One region of the Virgibacillus sp. Bac332 genome, then DNA from elsewhere that is predicted to be linked to it. Evidence: a T-box and tRNA genes for the amino acid it is inferred to sense, from the RefSeq annotation. Region 1 holds a T-box; the other holds one or more tRNA genes.

Evidence for each region. The T-box of region 1 lies ahead of alaS (alanine--tRNA ligase). A T-box ahead of a tRNA ligase gene usually reads a tRNA of that ligase, here a tRNA-Ala.
Region 2: it has a tRNA-Ala gene. The T-box ahead of alaS (alanine--tRNA ligase) is inferred to sense a tRNA for this amino acid. The anticodon was not compared.

The regions. Positions count from the first base shown of each region.
Region 1 is NZ_CP033046.1:3,704,394-3,716,798, forward strand. Features, by position in the region: gene mtnN (5'-methylthioadenosine/S-adenosylhomocysteine nucleosidase) at 1-347, opposite strand, end outside; gene D9782_RS17990 (YrrS family protein) at 375-1,058, opposite strand; gene greA (transcription elongation factor GreA) at 1,340-1,816, opposite strand; gene udk (uridine kinase) at 2,010-2,651, opposite strand; gene D9782_RS18005 (O-methyltransferase) at 2,669-3,307, opposite strand; gene mltG (endolytic transglycosylase MltG) at 3,433-4,551, opposite strand; gene D9782_RS18015 (DUF1292 domain-containing protein) at 4,675-4,962, opposite strand; gene ruvX (Holliday junction resolvase RuvX) at 4,975-5,388, opposite strand; gene D9782_RS18025 (IreB family regulatory phosphoprotein) at 5,385-5,657, opposite strand; gene alaS (alanine--tRNA ligase) at 5,780-8,425, opposite strand; T-box leader at 8,760-8,962, opposite strand; gene D9782_RS18040 (hypothetical protein) at 9,281-9,931, opposite strand; gene D9782_RS18045 (Tad domain-containing protein) at 10,246-10,809, opposite strand; gene D9782_RS18050 (hypothetical protein) at 11,182-11,370, shown strand; gene D9782_RS18055 (AI-2E family transporter) at 12,035-12,405, opposite strand, start outside.
Region 2 is NZ_CP033046.1:1,604,215-1,616,619, reverse strand. Features, by position in the region: gene nadC (carboxylating nicotinate-nucleotide diphosphorylase) at 1-699, shown strand, start outside; gene nadA (quinolinate synthase NadA) at 719-1,822, shown strand; gene D9782_RS07710 (5'-nucleotidase C-terminal domain-containing protein) at 2,255-5,950, opposite strand; tRNA gene D9782_RS07705 (tRNA-Ala) at 6,186-6,258, shown strand; gene D9782_RS07700 (hypothetical protein) at 6,622-6,837, shown strand; gene D9782_RS07695 (spore coat protein) at 7,283-7,678, shown strand; gene D9782_RS07690 (ABC transporter permease) at 7,956-8,666, opposite strand; gene D9782_RS07685 (ABC transporter ATP-binding protein) at 8,663-9,511, opposite strand; gene D9782_RS07680 (LytTR family transcriptional regulator DNA-binding domain-containing protein) at 9,623-10,660, opposite strand; gene D9782_RS07675 (glycosyltransferase family 2 protein) at 11,031-12,350, shown strand.

The DNA.
Region 1 (12,405 bases):
GGCATTCCTGGAACCTGTCCATATGTGTAGTCAAACGCAGTTGCATCTACATCGTGATGAACAACCTGTGTGGAGATGATAACATCGCCCACTTCTAGATTCTTGGAAAACCCACCAGCAGAACCAGTATTTATTACGAACTTTGGTGTAAATCGTTCGTGCATAATAGTCGTAGCCATTGCAGCATTAACTTTACCTATACCAGATTTCAATAGAACAACTTCTCTATCAAATAATTTACCACGGGTAAATATACAATTCGCAACTTTCAATTGTTCTTTGTCAGTCATCTTAGACTGTAATAGAGCAACTTCTTCATCCATTGCTCCAATAATTCCAATTGTCATACCTTTTCCTCCATCATCTTGATTATATTAAATATCGACCTCTTGCAACACTTCAACCTTTGTCGGCTGCCAACCTTTATTATCAACCCAAGATAAATATACACGGTAAATCTCTGTATTGTCAGGGTTTGATACAGTTGCCTCTACCTTTTGATCTCCTCCATTACCAACCCAATGTGTCGTCATATTATTCTCAGCTAATCCCGTAGCCATTGCTACTGCTCTACTAATTTCAATTCTATCTTGTGAGCCATCATCATAATTTGTTGTATGTGGACCTTGTTGCTCTGTTCCAATTGGCTCCCAATTGGCTGTATAAGCCTCTACAACATTGTCACCAGAAGGCTCTAGCTGCTCTATTTGTACATCTTCATTTGCATTTTCCGAGTCTTCCTCGTTTGATGCTTCATTCTCATCATTTTCAGAAGCATTGTTTTGATCCGTATCATTTGTGGAGTCTTCTTCTTCAACTTTAGTGAAGTGATCGCCACTCTCATCATTGCCATCTTTTTCAGTGTCATTTTGCTCTGTCTCGTTACCAGACTTACTCTCTTCTTCTTTAGCAGCCTCATCGTCACCACCGAACATCCAAAAACCAATTAATACAATAAGTAAAACTGCACCAAGCACAAGCAAAAGTGAGATAGACTTTGTATTTTTTCTGCGCTTTTCAAATTTATCTACTCTTGATACTCTATCAAATTCACTCATGTTTTCAGCCCTCCCATATTTACTCTACTATGATATCATATTTATGTTATAGAATTATATGATAGAGACATTACAAAATATTAGTAGTCATAATTTCCTACCAACAGAACGACCGATTACTGATCCCCAGTCGATCATCCATTAACCTCTTATTGAAGGAATTTAAAATGAAAAAACCCCCCCTTTTCAAGTAAGTGTAACACCAACTATTTTACACTACTACATAAGGGGGGAATATTACACCATGATCTTTTTATACAACAACCATATAGATATAAAAATTAATCTACATTTACAATTTTAACTTGAATCTCTCCACCAGGTGTAGCTACAGTTACTTCAGAACCAATTTCTTGTCCAAGTAAACTTTGAGCCATTGGGGAATCATTTGAAATTTTCCCTTCAAACGGATCAGCTTCAGCGCTCCCTACTATCGTGTATGTTTCTTCTTCACCATCTGGAAGCTCTTGAAACGTTACCGATTTCCCTAGTGATACAATATTCGGATTATCATTATCGTTTTCAATGATTACTGCATTACGAATCATTTTTTCCACTTGTGCAATACGTGATTCGACAAATGCCTGATCATCCTTCGCAGCATCATACTCCGAATTCTCGGAAAGATCTCCAAAATCACGAGCAACTTTTATACGTTCAACAACTTCTTGTCGTCTATCCGTTTTTAAATAATGTAGTTCTTCTTCTAACTTTTCTTTCCCCTCTTGTGTCATATAGTAACTTTTCTCTGTAGCCATTCTAAACACTCCTTTTTATTCCTTCAGCATCTAAAGAGAATTTTCACTTTTGGAGTCTCATAATAACCCCCAGTTAATAAAAAACATTGAGCTGAGCTTATATCAATAACGGAGCCAATGTAAACGCTCCATTATACCAAAATTGTACTAATCATTACTATGGCAGACTTTGTACAAATTTTCAATACTTTTCCTAAATTTGTTTATGTTGATTTTTATAAAGTATCGTTTCTATTTTCGTAGCCATAATGTCGATTGCTACGTGATTTTGTCCGCCTTCTGGGATAATAATATCGGCATATCGCTTGGTTGGTTCAATAAATTGTAAGTGCGATGGCCTTACATTGTTAATATATTGATCGATGACAGAGTCTAGAGATCTTCCGCGTTCATTTATATCCCGCATCAATCTGCGAATAATACGTAAATCTGCATCTGTATCAACATATACTTTTATATCCATTAAGTCAACAAGACGAGGATCCTCTAATATCAGGATGCCTTCTAAAATAATAACATCTTTCGGCTTTACCTTTATTACTTCTTTCGATCGTGTATGAACCTTGTAATCATACACTGGCTTTTCGATTTCTTTTCCATTTAATAGATCGTATATATGACTAATTAATAAATCATTATCAAATGCTAAAGGATGATCGTAGTTCGTATTTAATCGCTCCTCAAATGGCAAATGACTTTGATCTTTATAATAATAATCCTGTTCAATAACAAGAATGGTTTGATCTGAAAAACGTTGACATATGGAACGAGTAACAGAAGTTTTACCACTACCACTCCCCCCAGCAACGCCAATAACCACTGGTTTATCTTGCATAGATACGGTACCCCCTTCTAGTGTTTCTTTAAACTAATAGCAACACCGTCTCCGATAGGTACAATAGTGGTTGTAAAATCAGGATGATGCATAAGCCATTCGTTGTAATGATGAATTTTTTTGACCATATTTTTAAATCTTGCTGGAGCTAATTCTGGTTGTGCAACATACCCTCTAAACAAGACATTATCCGTAATAATTAGTCCATCCCTTGCAAGTAAAGGAACCGATTGCTCAAAAAACTTTTGATACTGCCCTTTAGCTGCATCGATAAATATTACATCAAAAAATGAATCATTTTGCAACTCATTTAGTTTATCGATGGCATCTCCTAGGATAACATCTATTGTACTAGACTTCCCTTGCTTTTCTATGTTCATAACAGCTTCCTGGTAACGCTGTTCATTTTTTTCAATTGTTATTATTTCACAATCTGGTGCTACTTCTGCCATTCTTAAAGCAGAATATCCAATTGCTGCTCCAATCTCCAATATTCTCTTCGGTTTCTTTAATTGAAGTATGTGCAGCATAAAATCCATACTTAGAGGCTCCATAATAGGTACATGATTTTGCTTTGCTTCCTTTTCTAATTGCTGAACAAATGAAGTTGTAGCAGGTAAAATGTTCAATAAGTAGTGTATTACTTGTTCGTTCATAAAATGACCTCTTTTTCAGAATGAAATCTCGATACCAAGATTACATATTTTATCATAAATTAAATGAAGGGTAAATATATCGGAAGCATCCCCCTTCTCAGCTTATGAGATAGGGGGATGAGACTTTAATCGATATACTTCTGTTTATTTTCATTATGTTCATCTAATGTTTTTGCATAATAAATATTTCCTTCTCCATCATGGAGGAAATATAAGAAATCTGATTGCTCTGGATTAAGCACTGCCTTTAAGGAGCTTTCGGCATAGCTTCCAATTGGCCCAATCGGTAAGCCCTCCGCATAGTAAGTGTTATAAGGAGACTCTACTTCTAAATCCTCATATAATACACGATCCTTATGTTTTCCTAAAGCGTACAATACGGTTGGATCTGTTTGTAGCTTCATTCCTTCCTCTATACGATTATAAAACACACCGGCAATTTTTTTCCGCTGTTTTGCAGTGCTCGCTTCTTTTTCAACAACCGAGGCAAAGGTAACAGCTTCATGAACCGAATAATCAGTTTCACTAATTTCGTTTAAATAATCGGATAACACAGCATCTGTTTTCTTCAACATTTCATTGATAACTGCTTCTACGCTTGGCTTCTCTTCATAGAAATCATATGTTGATGCAAATAAATACCCTTCTAATGGATGACGAATCTCAGTATTTAGAATTTCCTCTGACAATATAGATGGATATCTTTTGATTAACTGACTAATATAATCTTTGTCGTCTACTTTCTTCAAAAAATCTTCTTTCGAAAAACTCATTTTCTTTGCAAAGATTCCTGCCATTTGCTCAATGGTTTTTCCTTCTGGAATGGTAATTGTATGAACTGCTTCAGCCATAATCTTTCCATTTTTCAGTGATTCAATTATTTCATCTAATTCCATATCTGGCGTGAATGTGTATTTTCCAGCTTGAAAATCTGATTCATTATTAAATTTTATGTAAAAACGAAATATAAGGGCATTTTTAATAACCCCCTTTTCTTCTAATAAAGAAGCAATCTCTGAAGATGATGAACCAATTGGAATTGTTACTTTTATCTCTTCCTTGCTATCTGGATCAACTGGTTTTAGGGCTGACTTGACGTACAAAAAACCAGATAAGCCACCAATAATCAAAATTAAAAGTAATGCGATAATAATAATTGACACAATCTTACGCACTGTCTTGGCTTCTTCGCTTCGAGCAATGAGGTTGTCCCTAAAATTACCATTCTTTTTCTCTTTGGACATAGTTATCCCCCTCTCATCCGGTATATTATACTAAAATTCGATGTTATATTCCATTAATTTTATGCAAAAAACAAAAAGCTGATGCCGTATTTCGACATCAGCTTTTCATTTTTTGAGATAACCCTATGCCTCATTTTCTTGATCTGCTAGTGTATGAAGCATTTCTTCAACCATTTCCCATTCTTTATCAGATTCAATTGGAAACAGCGATAAATCGTCATCATCTTTTTCCTTTTCTTCGTAACGGAATGCATAAACTTCGACTTCCTCATCCTCTGATTGCTCTACAGGAATAACTGCGATATAGGATTGACTTGTCTCATCCACATCAAAGGTAAACAGAACTTCAAATAAATGTTCTTCTCCATTTTCATCAGGTATTATAATTCGTTCCTTTTCCTCAAGTGCCATTCTTTCACTCCTTTATTTCTGGTCTAAATAATTTTGTAGAATCATTACAGCTGCCATCTTATCAATGACTTTCTTACGTTTCTTTCTACTCATATCCGCTTCTAGTAGAACTCTTTCAGCAGCCATCGTAGTTAAACGCTCATCCCATAGCACTGTTTCAATTCCGTGGACTTTTTCTAGATGCTCTGCGTAGAGCTTAGATGCTTCTCCACGCTCTCCGATCGTACCATTCATATTCTTCGGAAGTCCAACAATAGCTTTCCCAACTTGATGTTCTACTATAATGGATTTTAATGCTTCATCGGCAGAGGTAATCTCTTCTTCGTTCCATTTGATTGTTTTTATTCCTTGTGCAGTCCAACCAAAGGCATCACTAACAGCAACACCTATTGTTTTGGATCCTACATCTAATCCCATTACTTTCATTTATTTTCCTTTTGCTGTTGTTCTAAATAGAACTTGACAAGCTCTTCAATTACTTCGTCACGTTCGATTTTACGAATTAAGTTACGTGCGTCATTGTACCTTGGAATATAAGCAGGATCACCAGAAAGCAAGTAACCTACAATCTGATTTATCGGATTATACCCTTTTTCCTTTAAAGCTGCATGCACTGTGAAAAGTATTTCCTTAATATCCTGGTCAAAAGGCTCTTCCGAAAAATTAAATTTCATCGTTTTATCAATTGAACTCATCGTGACACCTCGATCTTAGAATCATTTGGTAAAGCCATCTGCTAAACCGAATGTAAGCTTCTTCTATTATCTTAACATGATTATAGAATTAATTATATCTTTTTCACTAGATGATATTCAAATTAGTTGCTATTCATATGCTCTAAAATATATTCTTTAGCTGCATTTAAGGCTTGATCAATTTTGGATGGATCCTTACCTCCTGCTTGGGCCATGTCTGGACGACCTCCTCCGCCACCGCCACAAGCATGCGCAGCCTGTTTAATTAATTTCCCTGCATGGAATCCTTGTTCCATTAAGTCTTTTGAAACTCCTGCTGCTAATTGAACCTTTCCGTTATTCTCTATTGCTAATAGAATAATTCCAGATTCTAGTTTTTGTTTTAAGTCATCCAGCATATTTCGCAACTGATTCATATCATTTACATCGACTTTTTCACTTAATAAAGAGATACCTTCAATGTTTTGTACATTATCTAAAATTGAAGAAGCTTCTACATTTGCAAGTTTTGCACGAAGTGATTCTTTTTCCTTCTGCAACTCTTTAATATCCTGAAATAAGCCCTCTATTCTTTCTGGAAGTGCTTCCTCTTTCGATTTAACTAATTGAGCAGATTGCTGTAATAGACCTACCTTATTTGCTAAATATTGATAGGCTTCTTTACTAGTAACAGCCTCAATTCTTCTTGTTCCAGCTCCGATTCCACTTTCCGAAACGATCTTGAATAGACCAATTTCAGATGTATTCACAACGTGACAGCCACCACAAAGCTCTAAACTATAATCACCAATTCTAACTACTCGAACTACATCGCCATACTTCTCGCCGAATAAGGCCATTGCTCCCATTTTTTTAGCATCCTCAATATTTTCATTGGTAATGACTAGGGACATTGCCTCCCATATCTTTGTATTAACAATTTCTTCAATTTGTTGTAGCTCAGCTTTGGTTACAGCATTAAAATGAGAGAAATCAAATCGGAGGCGTTCATGCGTAACAAGTGATCCAGCTTGATTAACATGACTACCAAGCACATCCTTTAATGCCTGATGTAATAAATGAGTTGCTGTATGGTTTTTGACAATAAAAGAGCGAGCCGACTTTTCAACTATGGCATGAACCGCTTCTCCTATACGTAAAGAACCTTGTTGAATGCTTACACGATGAATATGCTGCCCAATTGGCGATTTTTGTACGTCTTTTACATATGCAGTAGCTTGCTCGGTAGAAATGAAACCTTTGTCAGCAATTTGCCCGCCACTTTCGGCATAGAATGGTGTTTGCTCTAGGAATACATATATGTCGTCACCTGCTTCTGCTACTTCCACCTGTTCATTACCAGCAATCATTGCCACAATGGAAGTATCTACTTCCATTTGGGTATACCCTACAAACGCACTATCGATATTAATCTCACTGAAAACAGCATCTTGTACTTGCATAGAATCAACTTTTTGTCGAGCGTTACGTGCACGCTCACGTTGTTTTTCCATTTCTCGTTGGAAACCTTCTTCATCAATCGTAAAACCTTGTGCTTCCACATATTCCTCTGTTAATTCTTTAGGGAACCCATAGGTATCATATAAGCGAAATACTTCCACTCCTGGGAATAAGGTGCTTCCTTTCTCCTTTTCGCTGTTCAAGATTGCTGTTAATATTTCTAAGCCATCGTGCAGTGTCTCATGAAACCGCTCTTCTTCCACTTTCACCATATTTTTAATAAATTCTTTTTTCTTCACTACTTCATGGTAGAAATCCTTCATAATGTCTGCTACCGTATCTACTAATTCATACATGAACGGCTTTTCAATACCAATTTCTTTGGCAAATCGAACAGCTCTTCTAATTAATCTTCTTAATACATAACCTCTTCCTTCATTCGAAGGAACAGCACCATCTCCTACCGCAAAGCTAACCGTACGAATATGATCAGCAATCACTTTAAAAGCTGTATCTCCTTCTTGACTAGCTCCATACTTTGTAGAGGCTAACTCTTCTGTCTTTTTAATAATTGGCATAAATAGGTCTGTTTCAAAGTTTGTTGGTGCGTCTTGAATGACACATACCATCCGTTCTAAGCCCATACCAGTATCTATATTCTTTTTAGGTAAAGGCGTGTACGTGTCATCTGGATTATGATTAAACTGGGAGAAGACAAGGTTCCATATTTCCAAGTATCTTTCGTTTTCTCCCCCAGGATAAAGTTCAGGATCACTTGGATCGTTTCCATAGTGTTCGCCACGATCATAAAAGATTTCTGTATTCGGTCCACTTGGGCCTTCACCAATATCCCAAAAATTCTCTTCTAAACGAATAATTCTTTCCTTTGGAATACCTATATTCTTTAACCATATATCATAGGCCTCATCATCCTCTGGATGCACTGTAACGGATAAACGTTCTTGATCAAACCCAATCCATTGATCACTCGTTAGAAATTCCCAAGCCCAATCGATAGCTTCTTTTTTAAAGTAGTCACCTATTGAAAAGTTACCGAGCATTTCAAAGAACGTATGATGTCTTGCGGTAAAACCGACATTTTCTATATCATTCGTACGAATTGATTTTTGGGCATTTACGATTCGAGGATTATCAGGGATTACCCGACCATCAAAATATTTTTTTAATGTTGCAACACCACTGTTGATCCATAGTAGCGTCGGATCATCCTTCGGAACTAGAGAAGCACTTGGCTCAACACGATGGCCTTTTTCTTTAAAGAAATCTAAAAACATTTGCCTAACTTCTGCTGATGATAATTGTTTCATCTTAAACTTCCTCCCAATCTAAAAATAGTTGAATAGAACATCAAGTCATTAATCATTGACATCACTTTTTCGTCAGGAAAGACTAACTGAGCGCAGTAAATGGATTATTTATTTCCTGAAAAGAATAAAAGCGCAAGCGCCCGATTAGAAACGTAGCGAACTGAAGCGAGTCAACGGAGATAAAGGAATCACGGTGTACATGCAAGCCGATGATAACTTAGATTAGGGCAATTCGTGAAGTCGCCTCCGCTGGAACAGCTCAACACGCCCATTTTTATCCACAGGTTCAAATTTTACAATTACCTAGACAATAAAAAAATCCCTTCTCTGCATTTGCAGGGACGAGATTTGATCGCGGTACCACCCTAATTATGAACTATTGTTCATCACTTTATCATTATAACGGTATGACACCGACGGGAATTAACCGTACTCCAGCTTAGCTTTCCATGATTCTACCTTAGGATTTCTTTCAGCCAACGGAAATCCTTCTCTTAAAAGCGATTGTCATGTACTCAAAACTTTCAACGTATTCTACATGTATAGTTGTTAGCGTAATTATAAAAAACATCGAGCGGAATGTCAACGCCGATGCATACCTATGAGACAGAATCTTTCTTTGAAATTTCCTTTAATCCCTCTAGGTGATTTTTCGGATAAAGGCAGCGCTATACCTACTATAATTGCAGTAAAAGGAAAACCTCCTGATTCTGAGAGCCATTCAATAATTGATATAGGTGCATAAATGATATAGATAAATAACATTAAATACAGATAGAACCTTCTCCAGCTTTTTTCTGACATAAAAACTTCTTACACCTTCTCTTGATGTAATACACAGATATATTGCTTATTCTATTTCCCTATAGCGAAATGATGTTGAAAATAATACATCCTATCATCAGTTTGAAAAGAATATTGATTCCATATACTTGATTGTTGATTGGTTTCCTCCGTTTTTACCATTTGTAACTCATTCGCACCGACCTCCATGATCTTCGAGTCAATAACTTTTAATTCTTGTTGATCCTTGTCTAGTGCGCGTATCTTGATTTGTATTTCTTTTGGCTCATCCATATTGTTCTTCACATAAATCACATTGTGAAACTGTTCATTCGAACAATTTCTTTTTGTAAGACAATTACTTTCTGATTTAACTAGTGAAAGTGTAATTTCTTCTGAACCATTAGCATTTTCTGTTGCATTCATTGCTTGCTCTAAAGCCATCACATATGATAGCTTTTGTCCAAAGGGCATAAACCAAATAAACAGGAATCCTAAAAACAGTGCCATCCCACCAATTAATTTCCATATCACTCTCGGATTATGAAATTGCTTAGAAACATTTTTATTCCGTAATGATAATGTTACAAATACATTAATAAGGGCAATGATTCCTAAAAACACAGCTGCTACGATTAGCCAGATCATACTTTCCATCGAGGTTTGCAAGAAAGGAATCGTATAAGTGGAAGATAGATAGACATTTCCAATTATCGATAACAAGATTAATAACAGAAAAAGGAGGATAGGATACTTCCATTTCACCTTTTCCCTTTTATTATTTTTTACGTTTATAAATGACCAAAGCACCCAAATAAACGGGACACTATATAAAATTATAACTAACAATATAAAAATCAATTTGTCACCTCTTTACTTCATTAAAACAGATCCCTACTGGATAATATTTCGTTATAATACGTAACTATACCATTTAGAATGGTTGGTCTAATGATACCTCCGTGCTCCAATCCCACACAACGTTAATAAAATCAATTTTTGGACCAGCTGATTCTTGGTACACATTCTCTTTTAAATTATCCATCATAGGACACTGCCTCTATTTCATTTGCTGCCCTTACAAATAGACGGTCTTCACTGATCTTTAATTTCGCATTTTCTAATACGCCACCGTTATCAATAATAATCTCTTTAACCTTTGCAACCACTTGACTTTCAATATCTACATCTTGGAGTAACTCTATCAGTTTTGGTCTTATCATTTCATGTTGTAAAGCTTCATTCACTACTTGGTCCAACGCTTCTAGATGTATTTCATTTGCTGACCAATCACGATAATAATTTCTACTTGCTAATTGCTCAGTTCGTTCTTGAAGATTTTCATCAAAATCTTCAAAGAAGCTAAGCAGCTCTCCTTCTAACGTCTCATACTCATACGTTTCAATGATTTTCTGTACTTCCTCATAGATTATACTAGATCCTGCCATGCTTGCTTGTTGAACCGTCGTACTAGATTTTTCTTTCGTGGCTAAAACGCCTCCCATATTTACTACTAGCAAAAACAGGATCATAATAATACTTAACATACCTAAAACGAATAAAGCTATGTTCCCTTCTTCTTGTTGGATAAACTGCTTCATTCTATCACCCTACCATGTGCACTTGCTGTATATGGAATGGAAGGTACATGATATCCGAATATTTCCTTAGGTAAAAATACCATCCGGATATTGACTTTAACCTTTGCAGTAAATTCTTTATTTCCAGAACTACTTATCGAATTTTTTTGTAAGTAACTCCCTGTCGTAGCTAATATATCATTCGCGGCATCTCTGGCACTCCCAGCGTTTTTGGTAATAGAATATACTTTTACATATTCGTTTGCAGCCGATTGTGTAATAAGAACCCCATTAATTCGGTTGAAAGCTTTAAGTGATGCTAATTAAAAAGAAGTTACAAATAGCTTCGATATCCACAAAGTTACAAATGAAAGGGATAGAAAAATCACTCGATTGTTTAACAACTTATCCAAAGTCGCTATTGATTTAAAAAATGAAGAAATCATAAATAGTAATCAATTAGACTCATTTAACAAGAAACGAAATGAAATAGATGAAGAGTTAAAGAATATTAGTGTAAAACAAGTTGAAGAATTGAAAAAATCTATTAACGAAAAATACAATAAACAAACGCAGGATTAACTGAGATAAAGTTGTTATTTGTATTAACTTTTGATAACCCAGACTTGCCAGATTCGAAATTTCATTTTAAAGACCAGATACTACTGCTAATACTAGTGCGATAAGAAATAAAATAATTGCTTTACGCTTTGACTCCAGCATTCTTAGACCTATTCTTTATCTGGGACTTTATTCCATCTTTTCATACTTTGTTTGATCATGTCAATTTTGTGTCTATATACAAAACGGTTCTAAAGTTAGCATTTTTGTTACTTATTTCATGAAATCATTAAACATCTTGAATTCTAAATATTTTTCTCGTACTTTTAACCTATTAAATGAAGCAAATAAGTTATCTCATTTTTATACTAGGTATTTATAATCGTTTTTTCCATTTAGCAGTACGAGTTGCATTTCGATAATGTTTTCGATATAATTTCTCTTTTTTACCCACAACAAAACGTACCATTTCTAGCTTGCTAAACTAAAAATGATACGTTTTTTAGGAATCCCTGCTTATAAAGTGAAAATTCAATAAGTAGGGATTTGGTTTTTCTCCCACTGATTGTTAGTCAAACCAATCGGACATTTACTGGCAGTCGATCCCCACTTACCCATATTGGTTTCACTTTGTTTCTTGAAGTGGGGGACTTCAGTTATATGCAGGTTAAAATACTACTCCAAATTACCCCTCTTGCTCCTTGCTACGAAATTGTCTCCAGTGAATGACATGCTTAATAATTACTTTGGCAATCGTCATCGTTGGTACAGCTATAATCATGCCAACAATTCCAAAAAGCTGTCCACCCAGTAATAAAGCAAAGATGATTGCTATTGGGTGTATATTAATACTTTTTCCAACAATGTATGGGGACAATAGGTTACTCTCAATTAATTGAATAATAAATACAGCTACTATTACAAATATAACTAATTTCCCTGAGACTGTAAGGGCAATCGCTACAGCAGGTGCTGCTCCAATAATTGGGCCAAAATATGGGATTAGATTTGTAATCCCCATAAGAATAGCAAGTAGCAAAGCAAAATCCATTCCAA
Region 2 (12,405 bases), 2.1 Mb from region 1:
GGAGAAGCGGTTATTGAAATAGGGTTCTCCATCATAAATCCTTTGATTAACTGCAACATTCACATAAAGGACGGAGAATTTATTACCGCAGGAACCGAAATTGCACACATTAGCGGTCCAATTATTGAACTGCTTCAAGCGGAAAGAGTTGTACTTAATCTGATTCAGCGCATGAGTGGCGTTGCTACCATGACAGCAAATGCTGTGAAATTAATAGAAGGAACAGAAGCAAAAATTTGTGATACGAGAAAAACCACTCCTGGATTACGCATGTTAGAAAAATATGCAGTTCAATGTGGTGGTGGTTATAATCATCGTTTTGGCCTGTATGATGCGGTAATGCTAAAAGATAATCACATAGCATTTGCTGGAACGATTACCGATGCAGTACAAACAGTTAAAAAGCGATTAGGACACACCACAAAAATTGAAGTGGAGATAGAAACAGAGAAACAGTTAATGGAAGCTATTACAAATAAAGTAGATATTATTATGTTTGACAATTGTTCACCGGAAATAATTAAAGATTGGCTACAATATGTTCCTGAAGGTATCATCACAGAAGCTTCAGGAGGAATACAAATAGAGCAATTACATGACTATGCAACAAGCGGAATTGATTATATTTCTTTAGGCTATCTAACTCACTCTGTCAAAGCGTTAGATATAAGTGCAACTGTAAAAATTAGAAACGTATAAATCGGAAGGGGAATTTTAAATGGAATTACTCCAAACGTTAATAGGTTCTCATACTATTCCAGAGAAGTACCTTCATTTATCTAAAGCAGAAATGGAGGAAAGCGTACAACATATTAAAAAAGACCTCGGGGATTCGCTATTTATCCCTGGTCATCATTATCAAAAGGATGAGGTCATTCAATTTGCGGATGCTGTTGGCGATTCACTTCAGTTAGCACAGGTATCCGCTAAAAATTCCAATGCAAACTATATTGTATTTTGTGGTGTACATTTTATGGCGGAAACCGCTGATATTCTTACAACTGCTAATCAAACTGTTTACTTGCCAGACATGCGAGCAGGTTGTTCGATGGCTGATATGGCTGATATTTACCAAACAGAAAGAGCATGGTCAAAGCTAACTGATTTATTTGGGGAATCTATTTTGCCATTAACATATGTTAATTCAACAGCTGCTATTAAAGCATTCGTCGGCAAAAATGATGGTGCTACCGTTACTTCTTCTAATGCGCATAAAATGGTACAGTGGGCATTTTCCCAAAAGGAAAGAATACTTTTTCTTCCAGACCAACATTTAGGAAGAAATACAGCAGCTGATATTGGCATCGAACCTCATGAAATGGCAGTTTGGGATCCTATTAAAGACGAATTGCAATTTACGGAAAATGTAGATGATATTAAAGTTATTTTGTGGAAGGGCCATTGCTCTGTACACGAAAATTTTACGTTAACAAACATTGAACAAGTAAGGAATTCCTATCCAGATATGAATATTATTGTTCATCCTGAATGTCGAAAAGAGGTCGTAGACGCCTCCGATTTTAATGGTAGCACGAAATCGATTATTGAAATCATAGAACGGGCCAAGTCTGGTACTTCATGGGCAATTGGTACAGAAATGAATCTTGTACAACGGATTATTCATCAACATCCTGATAAGCGTATTATTTCTTTAAATCCTCACATGTGTCCCTGCTTAACCATGAACAGAATAGATTTACCACATCTACTTTGGTCGCTAGAAGCTATTATCGAGGGACAGCCAATAAATAAAATAATTGTTCCGCAAGATGTGTCAACATATGCAACATTTGCGCTTCAACGAATGCTGGATCGTGCATAATGTTAAATAAGAAAGCGTGAACCTAGCAACGCATATGGTCTACAGGCGAATAATATTGTATGCTTTTAAATCAATCTGAAATATGGGTTGCTTTCCGCGAACCTAGCTAAAACTGTTAACCAAAAATCGCTTAGCAGTGTTGATCTTAGGACTTTCTGACTACGTAGGTATCACACATGATTTTTCTGCTAGGATAACTGTACGGCGATATGCGTTCCTTTTTGTAGGAATCAAAAGACAAAACTCTGAACTACGATCCACTTATAGCTTCACCCGATTATAGTTCAGAGTTCTCTTATCTCTACTTTCTTTTACTTCGACCTTCTTCTAGCATAACTAGAAAACATACTTTATCGGTTCAACCTCTTAATGAGCAAAAACACTCATTTTAGCGACTTCCGAGTATACTAGTTGCTTTATCTATACAAAGATTTACATTTCATTGTTTTTCACACAAACAAATAAAAATAGTTTGTGGTATGAAGCCATATCAAAGGTTGCTGAACCTGAACCATTCGTAACCACTAAGGTTACTTCTTTCTCCCGAAGTAAGTCAACCTGTCTTTTGGTTAAGAATAAGACTCGATATTTCCAACCATTTTCAATATTTATTGTTAAACGGACGCCATCGTCTAGCTCTCTTATCTCTCTCGTATAGACCGTAGCAACGCCAAAATCTCGCTTCGGTTCAATTTCTATCTCTGGTTGCTCTCCAGGATCGCCCGGTTCTTTATCTGTTTCCGAAATTCTCCCCTCAGAGGTATACGTAAACGGATGATCTGGATTACTGTTTAAGCTTTTTACAAAATCAACGGTTGCATCAATATCTGCCGGACCAGTAACAGGATTTTGTCCTAAATCTTTAATTGGCCCCTCAGAAGTCCCCATGAAATTATTTACTGTTAGTGTATATACTTCATCTCTGTCAATTTGGGTACCATCTGGTAAGGTTACTTTCACTACTTCATTTAATGTTGAATTCCATGTATAATGCAAGCCACTCACACTATAATCTGGTCCATACTGCGAAGAAATCTGTTCATTCAATATCGTGTAAATATCATCTCCGGTTACTTCAACAGTCATCAACGTATTCCCAAATGGCTGAATATTATATAAATCTCCCCATGTCACTTCACCAGCAAGAAGATCATCACGGATTCCTCCGCCATTCATCATTGCAAAGTCACTATCCATGGCCCAATTCATAGCATCAGCGAGTAAATTCCCTAATCCATGATCTCCATCAACAATGTAATCACCAGTTAAATCAGTGGCATTATATCCGATTACGTCATTCAAAATTGGCCCAATTTGATTTTGATACTTCTCCAATATCGCGGTAACATCTTCATCTGGCGTATATTTACTTTGATCAACAAATACTATCTCCGCCTCTTTTTGAATAATATCGCCAGTTTTACGATCGATTTCTAAATCAATATCAGCAAACGCCTTTCCATATTCTGAAGCTTGGACAATTAACTTATTATCTACCATACCATCAACAACTTGATGGTTATGAGCTGCAAGAATTACGTCCACAGCATCATCCACATTTCTGGCTAAATCAGCAGCCTCTCCTGTCGCACCGTCACCATCTTGCTCTGCTGGAATATGTGCGAGGATAACAATTGATTCGACTCCTTGTCGTTGCAACTCCGCAACCGCATCATTTACAGCAATCGTCGGATCAGTAAATTCAATATCTTGGATTCCTTCAGGCATGACAATATTAGCTGTCTCCTCTGTCGTAACACCGATAAAGCCAATATCTACACCATCTACTTTTTCAATGTAGTATGGAGATAACATAGGATCACCACTTCCTTTATACACACAATTTGCACAAAGCAGTGGAAAATCCATACCGTCATATTCAGGAGTACCTTTTCCTTCAGGATGCTCTCCGCCATTTACCATTCTCAGCAGTTCCTCTGTTCCTTCATCGAACTCGTGATTTCCAACAGAGCCAAAGTCAAACCCGATCGTCTCCATAACTTCAACGGTTGGTTCATCCTGTAATAAACCTGATACAGGTGAACTACCGCCTATCATATCACCTGCATGTACGACGAAAGAATTAGGGTGATCCTGCTCTCTTTCTTTAATAGCGGAAGTAACATAGTCGATCCTTCCATACATCTTTGATACGCCATCGCCATCAGGATCTAATTCATATTCCTGATCGATCTTCCCATGTAAATCATTAAATCCAAGTAACTGTACTTGTAAATTTTCATCTACTCGGTCCCCAGCAGGAGTATATCCATAGGATTCTGCCTCTTCAGGACTTGCAAAAAATACACGTTTTTCAACTGGTACATCTGCCCAATTATCTGGTACAACATACTCCTTTGTATCCGAATTACCTACATATCGTTGGAAGCCTTTCTGATCATCATTTGCTCGAAAAACAAACGGCAATTCCAATAAAGGTTTTTCTGGATTCCAAATACCAAGCCCGTTATCCTTTGCATCCTTTACAGCAGCCTGATATTCTGGATAAACCTCTTCATTAAATGGTGCAATAAAATACGTTGAAGCGAAACCCTGTTCAACCATTTCTAAATTAATATTCATTCCATCTTCTTTGCGAATAACCTCTGCTAATAATCTCCCATAATCGTCTGTTGGTGTGTCGCCAAGCCGAATGATTACCTCATCACCTGGCTGGATTAAATCATTCATATAAGCAGTCGCAGCATCCCCATGAAATTTTTGATTTTCATTTATCTCATCTCTAGCTGGGTCATCATTATGGGCTACATAGGTTTCCGGTGTATCCATATTAACAAATCTAACTCTTGTTTCACCTAATACTGGATTAGCAATACGAATAGTATCCCCATCTGTTACACGCTCAACTGTCGTTTCATACTCGCCTGCAGCAGATGGTGGATCAGGTTGTTCTGCAGCTAGTTGAAAATCACTTTGCTCCGTTGGAATCAATTGATAGCTGTTATATTGACTGACGATTCCTGTCACGTCATACCACTTCTCTTCAGCTATTTGAGTGACATCTAATGCATTTTCCATGACGCGTAAAGTTGTTCCATTAAAATCTCCATCAATAAAGGAGATATTATATCCTCCACCAGCCGGACTCTCTGGAATACTTGAAAGAAAGCCATTCACACGTACAAGCTCACCTTCAAGCGATTCTGCAGTAGTTTCATTTTGTAATGCTTCTAAGCTTACTTCTTGAATCTCAGGTAGTTGCTGATCTGTTCCCAATACTTCTACACTGGAAGGAACGATCTCTTTTAGCCCATTGTAAGAATCTAACTGGCCAACAACCTTGATTAGATCCCCCTTATTTACATCTGGTAATTCACCTTGTTCAAAAGAGAATAGATTAATGCCGCCAGTATCATCCTGAATGTATGTTGTAAATTGAGTACCATTACTAATAGCATCATTATTTACTGTAACAATTCCTTCTACAGTTACAGCTGTTCTATCATTAAGCTGCCTAGCTTCATCAATGGTAATTAAATCAGGATTCTCTGGATCAGGTTCACCTGGTTCACCCGGATCAACGCCATCTACGGTATGATCACCGAGATATGCAAATGTATCCTTGTCATAATTGGTCCACTGTCCCTCGTCATAGTTGGAAACAGGAGCAATAACGGATGAATTCCTTACTAGTGTTACATCCTTCGCAAAATTACGATCATCCCCAATTATACCAATAACATCCAAATTACTAGCATTTTGTTGCAAAGCAATGGAATCGTTCCCATTGAAATTAATTACATTACCATTTGTTTGATCTGCCACCTCTAATACTGCCTCATCTGCATTTGGATGAGCAATTACATATGCATCGTCATATGCCAACGTACCATCCAATGTCATTGTTTGACTAGGCTCATTAGCACCATTACTATAAAGCGCCAATTGATAGCCTGACAAATCCACTTCTTCCCCTGTACCATTATAAATTTCAATGGCCTTATTATAGGAGCTACCTTCGATATACTCTGATATAAACAACTCTTCCGTTGTTTCTCCGTCGTCTGTCGCGGCCACAGATGTACTTAATACTGGTGAAAAATTCATTAAAATCAACGTAAAAATAAGAACCAAATAAAAAGACTGTTTCACCCGTAATTTTCGCATCTTCTCCCTCCTTAAGGATAAATAATTTATTGTCATGTATTACGTTGACATGACACACTTTTACTATCGCATAACAAACATTGATAATCTATAATAAATTAGTAAATTTTTGGTAAATTCAAAACTATATTACTATTAATTCTCTAAAATAGTAAATAAGTACCATGAAAACAGATTAACTGATGTTGATGGACTTGCAAAAACAACCATACTTATCTATAATCAATTTATGTACGGGGCATTAGCTCAGCTGGGAGAGCGCTTCGCTGGCAGCGAAGAGGTCAGCGGTTCGAGCCCGCTATGCTCCATTAATTTAATCATGATCCACATATAAAAAATACAAACTTAGCCAATTGGTGGATAAGTTTGTATTTTTCTTTATTTAGATACTATGCTACTTATGTGATTTAACAAACATAATACATCTGACATGCTCCTCTATTAGAGAACTGTACCTGCTTATTGTTTGCATTCCATAATCTTTCATTATCCATACAAACGCCCACCTGACTTAGCTTTCCTTATACAAGCACAGTTTTTGGGATATTCACTTTACAAATAGATAATTACATCCAGAACCCTTAGCTATATATATTAAATAGACTACTATCCTTAACACGATTACCCTTTCTAAGAATATACTATATAAAAATCGTATGGAGGTGATTGGATTGAGTAAAAACAGTGAAAAAAACAGTAATAATGCCCCAGGTCAAATTGTAGATTTCCTTTTAGATGCTACACTAAAAAAACATGGGGCATCGTTAAAGACAAAAGAATTAGATGAAAAGGATAAAGAAATGGTCAGAAATATGGTTAATCAATTAAGAAAAAATGTGGAAGAATTTACGCAAGAAAATAAAGATACCAATGAAAACAAGGAATAATAGTTATTAAACTATATTGGATACTAGACAAATAAACTATTTATAAAATTAACTTCCTTCCTATATATGGTATAGCATGCATAATGAAGCCTGGTAAATCAATGGATATGTACCGGGCTTCACCTCTTTCTGAGAAAAATATCTATCTATAGCAATAAATAGGTAGTATATCTTAGTACAATCACCCTTCCTATTTCCACTCTTAATCATAAAATATTCTAAACGAGAAGAAGGAGGAAATAATAGTATGCCTAGATCAAGAGCATTTGATGATGTAAGAGACCATAGGAGAAAATGCGATTGCCATCGATTTAAGGATATCTGTGATAGCTGCGATAGACGCGATAAACACCATCATTGCGATCGTGACAGATTCGATGATCGTTTTGATTCATGTGACAAGAGCTGTGGCGATGACAAAAAATGGAGAGCACTAGACACTTCCATGTGTCACCCATTTGATAAAGATTCCACGGTGGATCAGGAGGCAAGTGGAGAATTAAATAATGTGCAAAAGTCTCTCGAATCCATTATTATTAAGGATTCCTGTGATGTAGAGGTATCCTCATCAGATATCCAAGCTGCACTTAATCTCCAAGTTGCGCTTCAGGTAGCAATTGCTATCGTAATTAGCATTTCGATTGCAGATGGTCATAAAGCAGACGAAATAACTCAAGATCTGTTCGCAAAATTAAAATCTAGCCAAATTAACAAACAGCAAGTTTATATTGAAAACTCACGCGGAGTAGAAGTATCCACAACGGATACTGATATTGCTATTAACATCCAAGTTCTATTACAAGTATTGATTGCATTAGTAATTAGATTAGATATTTTATAGTTCTAATAAAAAATATATCACTCCTACAGAAACAAAGGCTATCCCAAATGTCTACGAAGCATTTGGGGTAGCTTTTTTTGTCACGGTAAAATGGCAATTTATAATTTTTTCACTTCGATTCCTGTAACTTATCGTACATAAGAAACCTAGAATCATACCGGAGAAATTCGCTTTCAACGAAATTACATCCTTCTTCACCTAAATCAATAAAGCTTGCACTTCAATTTACACAAATAACTCTAATACCAAGCATTCAAAATAATGTTTATCAGTCTTGCTATCCAGCAGTCTCCTTCTTTTTATAAAACCAGGTCGTTAACAGCCAAATTCCTATTCCCCATACCAAAATGATAGCTAAATAACCCCAAATATCTTCGATACCTGCCCCAAGCTGCACTTCTTTTGCCAATTCTGCCAGTTGAACATTTGGTAAGTATTCAATAAAGGACAGAATTGGATAAGTATTGATTAATGTTTGTAACAACGTACTAAAACCGAATAAAAAGATAATTGGTAACGTAATGACAGATGCTTCTACAACTGATTTCGTTAATAATCCCATTAGTGTACCAAGACCAATATAAAAAACAGATGAGATTATCAGTGCAATAGCAATGAGACTTATACTTGATGGCTCATAATCTATTAATCTTGCTGATAGTATGATGGTTAGAAGTGTCAATAAAAAAGTAACTAAGCTCTTACCACCAAATATCTCTAGAATAGTTGCGGGAGAAAGCATTAAACCACGCAAGGTATTTTTTTCTTTTTCTTCAGCAATAATGGCACTTTGCACAAATACTCCGATTGTAGAGAACGAAAGATTAATAACTAGATAAATCATATCTATAGAAAGCTCATCCATTCTCGAATATAGCACAGCAATTAATAGTGGCATTAGCATTGAGGAAGTAATAAACATATTCTTCGATAAATCCTTTAAATCCTTTAGAAAGATAGCGTACATTCTTTTCATTGAAAAAGTCATACCAGTTTCCTCCCTGTTAGTTCTACAAATATATCTCCAAGTGTTGGTTCATTGGAATGAATAGAGACTACTTGATCTGATGCAAAATAATCGTATATGTCCTTTGCTCCTTCTGGACCAGCTGGTACATTAATTTCTCTACCATCTTTTAGTTCAATGCATACGGAAGCTTCCGCAAATTGCCTACGAAGCTTTTTCGGTTGATCTAGCAACTGAATTCTTCCTTGATGAAGAAATGCTACACGGTCACAAATGTTTTCAGCTTCATTCATATCATGCGTTGTTAAAAAAATCGTTGTCCCCTCCTTGTTCAGTTCACGTAATCCTTGATGAATAAGTGCTGAATTGGCAGGGTCTAGAGCAGACGTCGGTTCGTCAAGAAATAAAAGCGCTGGCTTGTGCAGTAATGCCCTTGCCAAAATGACGCGTTGAAACATCCCCTTTGACAACTTAGCTACCTGCTTTTTTCGTTCTTCAGAGAGACTTACCATTTCCAATACCTCTCCAATCCGTTTCGTTGAAACTTGATACAGCTGACAATATAGATTTAAATTATCCTCAATAGATAATCGACTATATAGCCCACTATTATCTGTAATTACTCCAAATTCACGTCGGTACTGTGGTTTATTTAAAGATGATGCTGGTTTTCCAAAAACCGTGGCCTCTCCAGATGTTTGTAATAATTGGCCAGTTAAAATTTTAATAGTGGTCGTTTTCCCAGCTCCACTTGGCCCCAAAAATCCAAACGTTTCTCCTTTTTCCACCGTAAAATTTACATCTTCTAATGCAGCTTGATTGCCATAAATCTTAGCAAGTGATTTTACCTGTATAATATGTTCCATTCATTTTCCTCCTATGCTGATAACTGTTTCGTGTAACCTCAGCATAGGAAAAAATCTGCAATTTAGCAGTATTTTTACCGTGAATGGAGCCATTGAATGGATGAATGGATTCTATTTCATTCCTAACATATCCTTCAATTGTGCCATTTTTGATTTGGACAATGGAATGGAGGTCTTTTCTTTATTATTTAGAATTAAACTATAACTATTACGTGTCCATGTTATGACTTCACGTACCTTTTGCAAATTAACTATATAAGAGCGATGGCAGCGAAAGAATCCAAAATGCTCCAAGCGGCTTTCCAATTCATTTAATGTAGATGCACTAGTGAAGAGATTACCATTACTGTATATGTGAGATTGTCCATCATTACTTTCAATATAATCAATCTCAGGAGGATCAAATAGCACGATTTTGTCATTTACTTTCGTTGGTATTTTATTTAACTGAAAAGGCTGTACTTCTGCTTCAAGCATTGGATCGTCTAATATCGAATCACTTTCTCCTTTCTCTGTAGGAATTTGTTGTAAACCTGATTCATCTATACGAAGAACTTGATCAGCAATAGTTAGCGCACTTTCCAAATTACCAGTTAGTATAAGAACACCCTTCCCTTCATGCTGCAATCTTCTCGTAATAGAAATAAATACTTGTCTTGTTTCAACATCGACGTTTAAATCTGGTTCTTCAAAAATATATAACTCAGCATGCTGAAGCAATTGTTTTCCAAAACGGACGCGCTGTTTTTCAGAATACGTTAGCGTTTTTATTTTTTGGTTTTGTTTATCTTGCAGCTGCGTGATACGCAAAAGTTGATCAATCGTTTGATTACTATCGTAAATTGCTCGATAGAATGAGAAATAGTCTCTTACTTTTAATCTGTCATATATCCCGTCCTCATAGAAGGCTAGGACCACTCCTGATAAAAATAGATTTCTATTTTCCATTATTGTAACGCCATTGATACGAATTTCCCCCTTCGATGCCAGCGTTTTACCAGAAATTATTTCTAACAGCACTTTTCTTATATTTAATGTGGAATAAACAGCAGTAATATCTCCTTTCTCTATAGTAAGATTAAATATCGGAAATATGATAGAATCTTTTGTTCGCTTTTCTAGACTATATATTACTAATAGGCCTGCCATTCGATTTCTCCTTACGTTCTGTATTTTCGTTTATCCTTTTAGTAGTAGTATTAGTTTACTAGATTATGGCATTATACTCTATATTCTTTTCCCCATGACAAATAACAATAGATCATTAATCAGCCACTCGCTAAAACTTAATAACTTTAAAAGTTAATTGATTACTAGGACTTACAGAAATAATAATGACTATTAAATCCGCCAACGTCTTTATTTAGTTTTACCTCTTTGCTAAAAGTAATTTTGTTACTTCTATCCTAAATTAAGCCATGCACTTAAGCGACTTAAAAAGCATATACTATATAGATTTTCTGTATATGGCACCTACACTATTCGATTTTTTAATACTATGCAAAGGTGGCGGTCTATAATGTTGAAAGATATATCAGCCATTATCATCTTTCCTTTCAATCAAAAAGTATTCTATAAAATGATAGCTTCTTTACGTGCTCTTCATAAGAGAATAAATTCTGTTATTGTATTTCAAGAAGAAAATGTAGTTTTAGATAGTAGTCAGTTTAGTGATTGGTCTATCCATTTTGATTTTGTTCCTATTAAGAATGACTTAGAAAAAGAACTAAATAATGTGATAGATCAGATGATTACCCCCTATGCTTTATTTCTAAGTCACACACATTGTCTATCTCCACATATCTCCTCAGAAAAGCTTCAGCTTAAACAACCAAAGACAGTGTTAGCAACGTGCTGCCATGAATATCATAGTATTATTTATCTGCCACTTTTCGTATCGACTGCGTATATTAAAAAAATAGGTGGGTTCTCCAACGTTAAAACTCCATTTAAAGAAGCCTTTTTGCCTGCTTGGATTGCGAATATAGATAAATCATGTCAAGTTAACAAAGAAGGTTTGATTAAGCAAGCATGGCAAACAGTCACCTCTACAAATAAGGAAAAACAATTAATGATAGAAAAATACCAATTAGAAAAAAATAAACGAAGTTCTCCTTCTCTTACTGTATTAATCTCAAATTATAATATGGAAAAATATGTAGAAACCGCCGTTGCTTCATGCACTTTACAAATAGAACCATTTGATCAAATACTAATCATCGATGATGGCTCTACAGATAACTCCTTAAATAAACTATTACAATGGGATAATAGAGAACAGGTCAGATTATTTACCAAAAATAATGGAGGCAAGGCTAAAGCCTTAAATAAACTACTACCTTATGTTACATCTGAATTTATAGTAGAGCTTGATGCCGATGATTGGCTAGATCCTAATGCAGTATCCATTGTAAAAAAGTACTTATTAAAGCTCTCGAAGGAAACATCCGTGCTCTACGGTAATTTTAGGAGATGGAAACAAGTAAATGAAGACATACTTTTTAAAGGAATAAGTAAGGGGAAAAGCGTTGACGGAGAAGCTGAGTTGATGTCTTATTCATTCCCTCTCGGACCGAGGATATATCGAACATCGATTTTAAAAAAAGTAGGTGGCTTTCCAGTAATCGATTTTGAAAGTGGAAGGCTGTATGAAGATGTAAGCATCTTATTGCAATTAGTAAAGCAATCTAAGCTACATTATCAGGATTTTACGATTTATAATATTAGAGAACACAAAGAAAGTATTACCAAAAATAACGGTAGCAAATGGAATGAGTTTATTAACAACATAATTCCTAGGATAAATAATAAAAGTCCTAAAATAAATGAAAAGGATTGAATAAGTATTACTTATATATAGCCGACTATAGCTTCTTCACTACTTGTTATTGTAA